DNA from 3 places in the Nonomuraea ferruginea genome. Region 1 is predicted to be linked to each of the others. Evidence: predicted binding sites of a transcription regulator. Region 1 holds the regulator's gene; each other region holds the start of a gene.
What was found. Region 1 encodes HrcA, which represses chaperone genes, less so after heat shock. Its sites were predicted from a motif close to TTGGCACTCTCNNNNNGAGAGTGCCAA; they were not measured.
Positions count from the first base shown of each region.

Region 1 (4,123 bases):
CCTTCCAGCAGGAAAGCGGCGGGCGCCAGCGGGAACAGCCGCCGCTTGCCGAAGCGGTCCTCCAGCGTCACCGCCTCCTTGTCGCAGGCCACCACCGCGCCGCAGAAGCCGCTGTCGGCGTCCTCCACGACCAGGTCCGGTTCGGCGGCCACTTGGGGGATCTTCCCTTTGCCGGGACGCCGCCAGTTTCCCGCTAGAACATCGCCGTCGTACACACGGGGACCGTAGCAAATCACCCGGCCGTCGCGAGGCGCTTGCGATGGCCGCTCCGCCGCATCAGGACGACCACCGTCACGATGATCGCGCCGAGCACGCCCACGCCGGGGATGAGCAGCAGCGCCGCCAGTCCTCCCACGATGCCGCCGGCCGCCGAGAGCGCGTCCCTGCCCACGCCGAACAGCACGTCACCCTGTTCCTGGATGACGCAGGTGAGCTGGTACTCGCCCGCGGCGGGCGCGTTGACCAGCAGGATCTGCTCCCACGTCCGGCTGCCGGCCGTCACCGTCTGCGAGCCCGGCGCGTTGACGAGCCGCGCCTGGCCGGGCCCGCCGGAGATCTCGCAGCGGTAGTTCACCCGGGCGTCGGTGGAGACGTAGACGGACGGTCGGTCGTCGGGGTCGAGCGAGACCGTGACCGTCTCGCCGGCGGCGAACGTCGTGGACGGGGCGATGTCCTCGACGGTGTTCACGATGCCGGTGACGAACAGGACCACGCCCGCCACGACGCACGCGACGGCCACGCCCCACGCGACCGCGATCCACCGCAGCCGCGGGCGGAGCTCCTTCGGGTCCACCTGGCGTCCGTAGGGTGCTCCCGGCGGCCCGTACTGCGGCCCGCCGAACTGCGGCTGCTGCCCGTACCCGTAGCCGGGCTGCTGCTGACCGTACGGACTCCCGCCGTACGGCCCGGGACCCGCTTGGGGCGGGGGCCCGTAGGGGCCGGGGGGTTGAGATCCGTACGGGTTCGGGCCGGAATGTGGGGGTGGCGGCGCGTACGGGGAAGGTTCACCCTGGGGATAAGGCTGACCAAAAGGAGGATCCTGCCCTGAAGGCGGATCAACAGGCCGCTGGGGTGGATTGTCGTTCATGTCGGCAATTGTGATGCTTGTCGTTCACGCGTGCCAGCAGCGGGGACAACGGTGTTATCGCACCCTGTGAGCGAGACCCGTACACTTGGCACTCGGGAACACAGAGTGCTAGGTCTGGCGTTTCCCTGAAAGCGGCGGTAGGAGGTGCGCACGTGCTCGACGATCGGAAGCTCGCGGTGCTACGCGCCATTGTCGAAGACTACGTTTCGACCAACGAACCGGTGGGCTCCAAGGCGCTCGCCGAGCGTCACAATCTGAAGGTGTCGCCGGCGACCGTGAGAAACGACATGGCGGCGCTGGAGGAGCAGGGCTACATCGCCCAGCCCCACACCAGCGCCGGGCGCGTGCCGACGGACAAGGGCTATCGCCTGTTCGTCGACAGGCTCTCCCAGGTCAAGCCCCTGTCGGGGGCCGAGCGCCGGGCCATCGAGACGTTCCTGGCGGGAGCGGTCGACCTCGACGACGTGGTGATGCGCACGGTGCGGCTGCTCGCGCAGCTCACCCGCCAGGTCGCCGTCGTGCAGTACCCGACGCTCAACCGCTCGACCGTGCGCCACGTCGAGCTGGTGCCGCTCCACGACCGCCGCGTCATGCTGGTGCTGATCACCAACATGGGCCGCGTCGAGCAGCGCATGGTCGAGCTGCCCGAGGTGGTGGAGGAGCACCGCATCGCCCACATGCGCGGGGTGCTCAACGACTGCCTCGACGGCTGCGGCCTGAGCAGCGTGCCCGAGCTGGTCTCGGACCTGCCCGAGCGGCTGCCGGTCGACGAGCGGCCGGCGATGGCCACGATCCTGTCCGTCCTGCTGGAGACGCTCGTCGAACGGCACGACGAGAAGATCGTGTTCGCCGGGGCGGCCAACCTCGCCGGCGCCGACCTCAGCGTCGGCCTGCGCGAGGTGCTCGAAGCGCTGGAAGAGCAGGTGGTGCTCATGCGCCTGCTCGGCGAGACTTCCTCAGACACACCTTCCGCCCTCACCGTGCGCATCGGATCGGAGAACGCCTACACCGGACTGCGGGGCACGTCCATCGTCGCGACGGGATACGGTCAAGGCGACAACCAACTGGCCCGGCTCGGCGTTCTGGGCCCCACCAGGATGGACTACCCCGTGACGATGGGCGCCGTGCGCGCGGTGGCACGCTACGTCAGCCAGATTCTGGCTGCATCTTAAGAGGTCGATAAGTGGCAAACAGCGACTATTACGCCGCCCTCGGGGTGCGCCGTGACGCCAGTCAGGACGAGATCAAGAAGGCCTACCGCCGGCTGGCCCGCGAGCTGCACCCCGACGTGAACCCTGACCCCGCCACGCAGGAGCGGTTCAAGGAGATCACGCAGGCCTACGAGGTGCTCTCCGATCCGAACAAGCGCCAGATGTACGACCTGGGCGGCGACCCGTTCGGCGGCGCCGGGGCGGGTGCGCCGGGCGGCGGCTTCGGCGCCGGCTTCCCGTTCAGCGACATCATGGACGCGTTCTTCGGCACCGCCACGGGCGGCGCCCGCGGCCCGCGCTCGCGCGCCCGCCGCGGCCGCAACGCGACGATCCGGGTCGAGCTCGACCTGCGCGAGACCGCGTTCGGCACCACCCGGGAGCTCCAGGTCGACACGGCCGTGCTGTGCGAGGTGTGCCAGGGCGTCGGCGCGGCGCCCGGCACCCACCCCGACACCTGCGACATGTGCAACGGCCGCGGCGAGATCTCCCAGGTCACCCGGTCCTTCCTCGGGCAGGTCATGACCACGCGGCCGTGCCCGCAGTGCGGTGGCTTCGGCAGCATCATCCGCCACCCGTGCCAGGAGTGCTCGGGCGACGGCCGGGTCCGCACCCGCCGCACGATCAAGGTCCGCATCCCCGCGGGCGTCGAGGACGGCACCCACATCCAGCTCGCCGGCGAGGGCGAGATCGGCCCCGGCGGCGGCCCGCCCGGCGACCTCTTCCTGGAGATCGTCGAGCGCTCCCACGAGATCTTCGAGCGGCGCGGCGACGACCTCCACTGCACCGTCCAGATCCCGATGACGGCCGCCGCGCTCGGCACCGTGCTCACCGTCGAGACCCTCGACGGCGCCGAGGAGATCGACGTCCGCCCCGGCACGCAGTCGGGTCAGGTCATCACCATGTACGGCCGCGGCGTGCAGCGCCTCAACGAGACCGGCCGCGGCGACCTGCTCATCCACGTGAACGTGGAGACCCCGTCCCGCCTCGACCCCCCGCAGGAGGAGCTGCTGCGCGAGCTGGCCAAGCTGCGCGGCGAGGAGCGGCCGCCGGGCAAGTTCGCGCCCGGCCAGCAGGGTTTCTTCTCCCGTCTCCGCGACGCCTTCAACGGCCGCTGACGACGGGACGCGGCGGCGGGCGGCCGGTCACCGGGACCCGTTGACCGCCTCCGCGGGCTGCACGGCCAGGAGCTCCTCCGGGAGGGTCACCTGTGCCGTGACGCCGCGGCCGGGCGACGGGTGCAGCGACACCCGCACGCCCAGCCGCTCGGCCAGCCTGCCCACCACGTGGTGGCCCAGGCAGCGGGTCGGCGCCACCAGGAAGCTCTGCTCGCCCCGCAGCCGGGCGTTGGCCGCGGCCAGCTCCCCGGCCGTCATGCCCATGCCGTAGTCGGAGATGGTGACGCGGCACTCACCCTCGGCGGCCCGTGACACCACGTCCACCTCCGACTCGGGTGGCGAATAGCCCAGCGCGTTCTCCATCAGCTCGGCCAGCATGTGCGCCACCTCCGCCACCACCGGCCCCCGCACGTGCGCCCGGCCCACCACCCGCAGCGCCACCCGGTGGTGCTCCTCGACCTCGGCCAGCACCGACCGGAGCACCTCGTCCACCGGCACCGGTTCCGACGAGCGCCGCTGCCCCCGCGTGCCGGTCAGGACCAGCAGGCTCTCGGCGTTCCTGCGCAGACGGCTGGTCACGCGGTCCAGCTCGCACAGCCTGGCCAGCACGGCGGGGTCCGACTCGTCGCGCTGCAGCACGCTGATGAACGTCAGCTGCCGGTGCACCAGATCCCGGTGCCGCGTCCCCAGCTCGCCCAGCGACGCCGCCG
Region 1 covers NZ_BAABFD010000014.1:165,299-169,421, forward strand. Annotated here, with positions in the region: gene ABD999_RS26115 (DUF3097 domain-containing protein) at 1-215, opposite strand, end outside; gene ABD999_RS26120 (hypothetical protein) at 233-793, opposite strand; gene hrcA (heat-inducible transcriptional repressor HrcA) at 1,240-2,259, shown strand; gene dnaJ (molecular chaperone DnaJ) at 2,271-3,413, shown strand; gene ABD999_RS26135 (sensor histidine kinase) at 3,441-4,123, opposite strand, start outside.

Region 2 (4,123 bases), on a different contig from region 1:
CGAAGATGAGGGAAGGCCTCGCTTCATGTCGCTCGACTTCGGTCCCGCCACTGCTCTCTCCTGCCGCGAGTGCGGCGCCCGCTATCCGCTCGGCCCCAACTTCGCCTGCGTCGAGTGTTTCGGGCCGCTGGAGGCGGCCTACGACTTCGGCGACGTCAAGAGGTCCGACATCGAGTCGGGCCCGGCCAGCATCTGGCGCTACCGTTCCCTGCTGCCGGTGCCCGCCGACGTCGCGAGCAAGCCCAACATGAACCCCGGCTGGACGCCGCTCGTCAAGGCGGGCAACCTGGGCCGGGCGCTCGGTCTCAAGTCCCTGTACGTGAAGGACGACTCGGGCAACCCCACCCACTCCTTCAAGGACCGGGTGGTGGCCATCGCCGTCGAGGCGGCCCGCAACTTCGGCTTCCACACGCTCTCCTGCTCCTCGACCGGAAACCTGGCCGGGGCCGTGACGGCGGCCGCCGCCAGGGCGGGCCTGGACGCGTGCGTGTTCATCCCCGCCGGGCTGGAGCAGGCCAAGATCGCCATGGCCCGGGTGTTCGGCGGCAGGCTCATCGGCATCGAGGGCACCTACGACGAGGTCAACCGGTTCTGCTCGGAGCTGATCGGGGACCCGATGGGCGACAAGTGGGGGTTCGTCAACGTCAACCTGCGGCCCTACTACGCCGAGGGCTCCAAGACGCTCGCGTACGAGATCGCCGAGCAGCTCGGCTGGCGGCTGCCTGAGCAGATCGTCATCCCGATCGCGTCCGGCTCCCAGCTCACCAAGATCGACAAGGGCTTCAAGGAGCTGATCCGGCTCGGGCTGGTCGACGACACGCCCTACAAGGTCTTCGGGGCGCAGGCGCTCGGCTGCTCGCCGGTGTCGGCCGCCTACAAGGCCGGCCACGACGTGGTCCAGCCGGTCAAGCCCGACACCATCGCCAAGTCGCTGGCCATCGGCAACCCCGCCGACGGCCCTTACGTGCTCGACATCGCCCGGCGCACGGGCGGCGCCGTCGAGGACGTGACGGACGCCGAGATCGTGGCCGCCATCAAGCTGCTGGCCTCCACGGAGGGCATCTTCGCCGAGACGGCGGGCGGCGTCACGGTGGGCGTGCTGAAGAAGCTCGTCGAGACCGGGCAGCTCGACCCGGAGGCCGAGACCGTGGTGCTCAACACCGGCGACGGGCTCAAGACGCTCGACGCCGTCGCGGCCGACGCGCAGCCCACGGCCGTGATCCGGCCCTCCCTCGACGCGTTCCGCGCGACTGTCTGACAATCAGGAAAGGCGAGACCATATCATGAGCGTTTCTGTGCGGATTCCTACCATCCTGCGCACGTACACCGGGGGCAACGCGGAAGTGAGTGGGGAGGGCGCGACTCTCCGTGACGTCCTGGCCAAGCTCGATTCCGACTACCCGGGGATCGGCGCCCGCATTCTGGATGAATCGGGCAAGATTCGGCGTTTTGTCAACGTCTATGTGGGGGAAGAGGACGTCCGATTCGCCCAGGGTCTGGACACTCCGGCCCCTGAGGGCACGCAGATCTCCATCATCCCGGCCGTCGCGGGCGGCTGAGCCCCCGCTCGGCGGAGCGATCGTCTGGAAGGCGCCCCATGTGGGCGCCTTCTCCCTTTTGTGGGAAATTCAACCTTGAACTACTCAGCTAGGGGTGAAATAAGGCTTTTGCGGATTGACTCTGTTGCCGACCGCCATGCCACAGGTATGGTCGAGTGCGATCGTCAGACGATATCCCCATAAGTCATGGCGATTGTGGGTCTCGCGGACGAATGGGCGAGATCCCTGAGCCCAGTAAGAGGAGTCGGAAGTGGCGCAGGGCACCGTCAAGTGGTTCAACGCGGACAAGGGCTACGGCTTCATCGCGGTAGACGGTGGTAAGGATGTATTCGTCCATTACTCGGCAATCATGATGGACGGGTATCGCTCTCTCGAACAGGGACAACGGGTCGAGTTCGAGATCACGCAGGGCCAGAAGGGGCCGCAGGCGGAATCCGTCCGCGCTGTCGCCTAGCTGGTGCGACCGGCAGCTCGCACGCCAGCGCAGTGCGTGTGACTGCCACCTCACATTGGGGTACGGCGGGCCGCCCGGGGCCCGCCGTACGGACACCTTCGACGGCGATCTGTTGACCTGGCCAGGTGCGGAGTCAGCTTGCACTCGACGGGGTAGAGTGCTAAACAGTCGTTGGCACTCTATGTCGATGAGTGCCAACGGGGATCGAGACGATGGGGCCTGCCGAACGGAGATGTGGGCCCACATGCCGTCGCGGGCGTCGGCTCGATCTCACCAGGACACCCTGCATCTGGGAGGTCTCGCCTAATGGCAGCCAAGATGATCGCGTTTGACGAGGACGCCCGGCGCGGTCTCGAGCGCGGGATGAACCAGCTCGCCGACGCGGTGAAGGTCACGCTGGGCCCGAAGGGCCGCAACGTCGTGCTGGAGAAGAAGTGGGGCGCCCCCACGATCACCAACGACGGTGTCTCGATCGCCAAGGAGATCGAGCTCGAGGACCCGTGGGAGAAGATCGGCGCCGAGCTGGTCAAGGAAGTCGCCAAGAAGACCGACGACGTCGCGGGCGACGGCACCACCACCGCTACCGTGCTCGCCCAGGCGCTCGTACGTGAGGGCCTGCGCAACGTCGCTGCCGGCGCCAACCCGATGGCCCTGAAGAAGGGCATCGAGGCGGCCGTGGAGCGCGTCAGCGAGGAGCTCTCCAAGCTGGCCAAGGACGTGGAGACCAAGGAGCAGATCGCCTCCACCGCCTCCATCTCCGCCGCCGACCCCGAGATCGGCTCGCTCATCGCCGAGGCGATGGACAAGGTCGGCAAGGAAGGCGTCATCACCGTCGAGGAGAGCAACACCTTCGGTCTGGAGCTGGAGCTCACCGAGGGCATGCGCTTCGACAAGGGCATGACGTCGATGTACTTCGTCACGGACTCCGACCGCATGGAGGCCGTGCTCGAAGACCCGTACATCCTGATCGTCAACTCGAAGATCTCGGCCAACAAGGACCTGCTGCCGCTGCTCGACAAGGTCGTGCAGTCCGGCAAGCCGCTCCTCATCATCGCCGAGGACATCGAGGGTGAGGCCCTGGCCACCCTGGTGGTCAACAAGATCCGCGGCCTCTTCCGCTCGGTCGCCGTCAAGGCCCCGGGCTTCGGCGACCGCCGCAAGGCCATGCTCGCCGACATCGCCATCCTCGCCGGCGGCCAGGTCATCGCCGAGGAGGTCGGTCTCAAGCTGGAGAACGCCACCCTCGACCTGCTGGGCCGCGCCCGCAAGGTCGTGGTGACCAAGGACGAGACCACGATCGTCGACGGCGCCGGTGACGCCGACGCGATCGCCGGCCGGGTCAACGAGATCCGCGCCGAGATCGACCGCACCGACTCCGACTACGACCGGGAGAAGCTCCAGGAGCGCCTGGCCAAGCTGGCCGGCGGCGTGGCCGTCATCAAGGCCGGCGCCGCCACCGAGGTCGAGCTGAAGGAGCGCAAGCACCGCATCGAGGACGCCGTGCGCAACGCCAAGGCGGCCGTCGAGGAGGGCATCGTCCCCGGCGGTGGCGTGGCGCTGCTGCAGGCCGGCGCCAAGGCGTTCGACAAGCTGGAGCTGCCGGGCGACGAGGCCACGGGTGCGGCCATCGTGCGCAAGGCGCTGGAGGAGCCGCTCAAGCAGATCGCGGTCAACGCCGGCCTTGAGGGCGGCGTCGTGGTCGAGCGCGTCCGCAACCTCACCCCGGGTGAGGGCCTCAACGCGGCCACCGGCGACTACGTCAACATGTTCGAGGCGGGCATCATCGACCCGGCCAAGGTGACGCGTTCGGCGCTGCAGAACGCCGCCTCGATCGCGGCGCTGTTCCTGACCACCGAGGCTGTCATCGCCGAGAAGCCGGAGAAGACCCCGGCCGCTCCCGCCGGCATGCCCGGCGGCGGTGACATGGACTTCTGATCGAGGGTTCTCGACCCGAGGTTCTCGCGAGCGGCCCGCACCGGTGTTTCCGGTTCGGGCCGCTTCGCTTTTCCGACCGCCCTTATAGGCGGTTTTTTGTGCGCCGCCACTATCCGTATATCGCTGATAACGTTCTGATATACCTGAGCCGGCGAAAACGCCTCACTTCCGTAGC
Region 2 covers NZ_BAABFD010000016.1:29,659-33,781, forward strand. Annotated here, with positions in the region: SAM riboswitch class I at 1-12, shown strand, start outside; gene thrC (threonine synthase) at 26-1,258, shown strand; gene ABD999_RS28075 (MoaD/ThiS family protein) at 1,284-1,559, shown strand; gene ABD999_RS28080 (cold-shock protein) at 1,810-2,013, shown strand; gene groL (chaperonin GroEL) at 2,320-3,948, shown strand.
Region 2: groL (chaperonin GroEL) is a predicted target of HrcA. The motif match lies at 2,185-2,211, and genes of this name have one in related genera.

Region 3 (4,123 bases), on a different contig from region 1:
CGGAGATCGCGTCCTCGAGACGGTGCTTCTTCTCCTTGAGCTCCACCTCGGTGGCGGCGCCGACGCGCAGCACGCACACGCCGCCGGCCAGCTTCGCCAGGCGCTCCTGGAGCTTCTCGCGGTCCCAGTCGCTGTCGGACTGCTCGATCGCGAGCTTGATCTCCTTGACGCGGTCCTCGATGGCCGCGGCGTCACCGGCGCCGTCGACGATCGTGGTGCTGTCCTTGTCGATCACGATGCGGCGGGCGGTGCCGAGCACCTCCAGGCCGACGTTCTCCAGCTTGAGGCCGATCTCCTCGCTGACGACCTGGCCGCCGGTGAGGATGGCCATGTCCTGCAGCATCGCCTTGCGGCGGTCGCCGAAGCCCGGGGCCTTGACGGCGACGGAGGTGAACGTGCCGCGGATCTTGTTGGTGACCAGGACGGCCAGGGCCTCGCCCTCGACGTCCTCGGCGACCACGAGCAGCGGCTTCTTGGTCTGGGCGATCTGCTCCAGCAGCGGGAGGAAGTCCGCGATGGAGGAGATCTTGCCCTGGGTGAGCAGGATGTAGGCGTCCTCCAGGACGGCCTCCATGCGCTCGGTGTCGGTGACCATGTAGGCCGACAGGTAGCCCTTGTCGAACTGGAGACCCTCGGTGAACTCCAGGTCCATGCCCATGGCGTTGGACTCTTCGACGGTCAGCACGCCGTCCTTGCCGACCTTGTCGAACGCCTCGGCGATCAGCTCGCCGATCTTGGCGTCCTGGGCGGAGATCGTCGCGACGTTGGCGATCTCCTTCTTGTCCTCGACCGGCCGGGCGGAGGCGAGCAGCTTGTCGCTGACCTCCTTGGCGGCCTTGTCGATGCCGCGCTTGAGCGACAGCGGCGAGGCGCCGGCCGCGACGTTGCGCAGGCCCTCACGGACCATGGCCTGGGCCAGGACGGTCGCGGTGGTGGTGCCGTCACCCGCGATGTCGTTGGTCTTGGTGGCCACTTCCTTGGCGAGCTGGGCGCCGAGGTTCTCGTAGCGCTCCTCAAGCTCGATCTCGCGGGCGATGGTCACGCCGTCGTTCGTGATCGTCGGAGCACCGAACTTCTTGTCGATGACGACGTTGCGGCCGCGGGGGCCGAGGGTTACCTTCACGGCATCCGCGAGGGCGTTGACGCCGCGCTCGAGCGCGCGGCGGGCGTCCTCGTTGAATTCCAGGATCTTCGCCATTTTTGCTGAAAGTCCTCTCCTAGCGTCGAAGGCCCCGGGGCTCTAGAGCGCCCGGGGCCCGACACAACCGGCTTACTTCTCGATGATCGCGAGAACGTCGCGGGCGGAGAGCACGAGGTACTCCTCGCCGCCGTACTTGACCTCGGTGCCGCCGTACTTGCTGTAGAGGACGATGTCGCCCTCACTGACGTCGAGCGGAATCCGCTTCTCGCCGTCCTCGTCCCAGTTGCCGGGGCCCACCGCGAGGACCTTGCCCTCCTGCGGCTTCTCCTTGGCGGTGTCGGGAATGACCAGGCCGGAAGCGGTGGTCTGCTCTGCCTCAAGCGGCTGAACCACGATGCGGTCGCCGAGCGGCTTAACGGGAACCTTGGTGGCGGTCGTCACGATCGGACCTCCCCTTCAGATGTGACTGATTAGAAGAGGCGACCAGCTGGGCCTGCCGTCGCGGGTGCCAGACCTGCCTCGTCGCACGTTGGCACTCTCAAGGGGAGAGTGCCAACAGGAAACATATGCAAGAGGGGCTTGACAGTCAACACGAACTCGTCTGCTCACAGCGATCGTGGGCAAGCTTTCACGAGGTCGACCCGGACTCCGGAGCCTCCTGGAGCTCCAGCCTACGTCCGCGCGGGCCCCCCACGGGCCGACACGCTGGCCCGGAAGCACTCCGTACGGGCGCTACCGTCGTATGCCGTGGATCTCGACGCCTTCACCGCGCTGCTGACCCCGCGCGGCCGCGAAGCCCTGGCCGAGGCGCAGGAGCTCGTCGGCGCCGACCCCGTCGCCGCCGCCACGCGGCTGCGCAGGACCCACGACGCCGCGCTCACCTCGGCCGCGCTCACCCAGGCCCGGCTGCGCGAGCGGGCCAAGGCCAAGTTCGGCGCCGACGCCGGGCGCATGTTCTTCACCCCGCACGGCCTGGAGCAGGCGACCAGGGCCGAGGTGGCCGCCCACCGGGCGCGGCGGCTGGGCGCGGCTCCCGGGCCGCGCGTGGCCGACGCCTGCTGCGGCGTCGGGGGCGACCTGCTGGCGCTGGCGCGGGCCGGCTGCGCGGTCGACGCCGTGGACACCGACCCGCTCTCGGTCGCCGTGGCGAGGGCCAACGCCGAGGCGCTCGGGGTGGCCGACCGGGTGACCGTACGGGTGGGCGACGCCGCCGAGGTGCGGCCGGAGGCCTACGACGTGCTGTTCGCCGACCCCGCCCGGCGCACCTCCAGGGGCAGGACGTTCGACCCGCTCGCCTACTCGCCGTCCTGGCCCGTGGTGCTCGGCCTGCTGGGCAGGGCGCGGGTCGGCTGCGTGAAGGTCGCTCCGGGCATCCCGTACGAGTTCATCCCGGACGACGCGGAGGCCGAGTGGGTCTCGTACAAGGGCGAGGTGAAGGAGGCCACGCTGTGGACCGGCCGCCCGCCGGAGGGGGCGCGGCGCGCGACGCTGCTGCCGGGCGGGCACACGCTCACCGCCACCGGCGCCCGCGCGGCCACCGGCCCGGTCGGGCGGTACGTGTACGAGCCGGACGGGGCGGCCGTCAGGGCGCATCTCGTCGGCGAGGTGGCCGAGCTGGTGCGCGGGTGGCTGCCCGACCCGATGATCGCCTACATCTCGGGGGACGAGCCGGTCGACACCCCGTGGGCCACCCGCTACGAAATACAGCACGTGCTGCCGTTCTCGCTGAAGCGGCTCAGGGCCGCGCTGAGGGAGCGCGGAGTGGGCAACGCCGTCATCAAGAAACGCGGCTCGGCGGTCGATATAGAACGCCTGCGGGCCGACCTCAGGCTTTCCGGCGACAGGACCGCCGTGGTCATTCTGACGCGCGTATCCGATAAGCCCACTGTCCTGATCTGCGACCCCAGCCCACCTGCGTGAATGACAAATCAGGGCGATTCACCGATAAGCGCGACGTTTTTCTTCGCCCCTGACGGACCTTGATCGAAAGGCTAAGGTGGGCGGGCGGGAGTCCTCCCCCCTCTTGCGGTGAGCCGCGTTCTCCTTCTTATCTGCAAATCGGACCATCCCACCGCTACGCGGCAGACCGTCGACAGCGAAGGAGCCTTTCGGTGGACCATTCCAACCACACCACTCTGCTGCAGGCGGCGGGTGGCCAGACCGCCATCTCGGAGCGGATGCGGGAGCTGCTGGCACGTGCCGCCCAGGATCACGTGTACGAGCAGCGCACGCAGGGAGCCGTGCTCGACGAGATCCGCCAGCGGCTGGAGGGCATGGAATGGCTCCTGCGCGAGGTGCGCGAGCGCGAGCTGGGCGGCCTGAGCGGCACCCTGGAGACCGTCAGCGGCAGGCTGGACGACATCGCCGCCAAGCCGCCCCTGTGGGCCGAGGGCCTGGCCCAGCACGTCGAGGCGGTGCGCGACCACGTCGACGCGGTGGGCGAGCAGGTCGGCGGCGTCGACTCGGCCGTGGAGTCGGTCGGCAAGCGCGTCCACCCGGTCATGGAGCTGCCGAAGCTGCGCGCCGACGTCACCGCCGTGTGCGAGGGGATGGAGGAGACGCTGGGCCGGCTGCAGACGGTGGTCGACTTCACCGACGACATGGCCAAGCGGATGGGTGACGTCACGGCCAGGCTGGCGCAGGTGAGCGCGGGCATGGAGGTGGCCGCCGGCCGGTTCACCCGGCTCGACAAGTCGCTGGCCGAGCTCAACTCCCGCACCGACCGCGTCGAGGGCGTGGTGCTCGACCTGTCCGACACCTTCGACGAGCGGGTGGCGAGCGCCGCCCGCGAGGTGCGGGCCCGGGTCGACGAGGTCGGCGAGCACCTGTCCGGGCGCTTCGACGGCGTCGACGGCCGGGTCGACCGGGTCGAGAGCCGGCTCATGGCGCTCGACACCCGGTTCGAGACGGCCGAGGAGAGCCTGGCCGACGTCGACGCCCGCCTGCGCGGCGTGGACGCCCGCGTGACCTCCCACACCGGCC
Region 3 covers NZ_BAABFD010000019.1:152,893-157,015, forward strand. Annotated here, with positions in the region: gene groL (chaperonin GroEL) at 1-1,198, opposite strand, end outside; gene groES (co-chaperone GroES) at 1,271-1,582, opposite strand; gene ABD999_RS32230 (class I SAM-dependent methyltransferase) at 1,889-3,061, shown strand; gene ABD999_RS32235 (hypothetical protein) at 3,253-4,123, shown strand, end outside.
Region 3: groES (co-chaperone GroES) is a predicted target of HrcA. The motif match lies at 1,671-1,697, and genes of this name have one in related genera.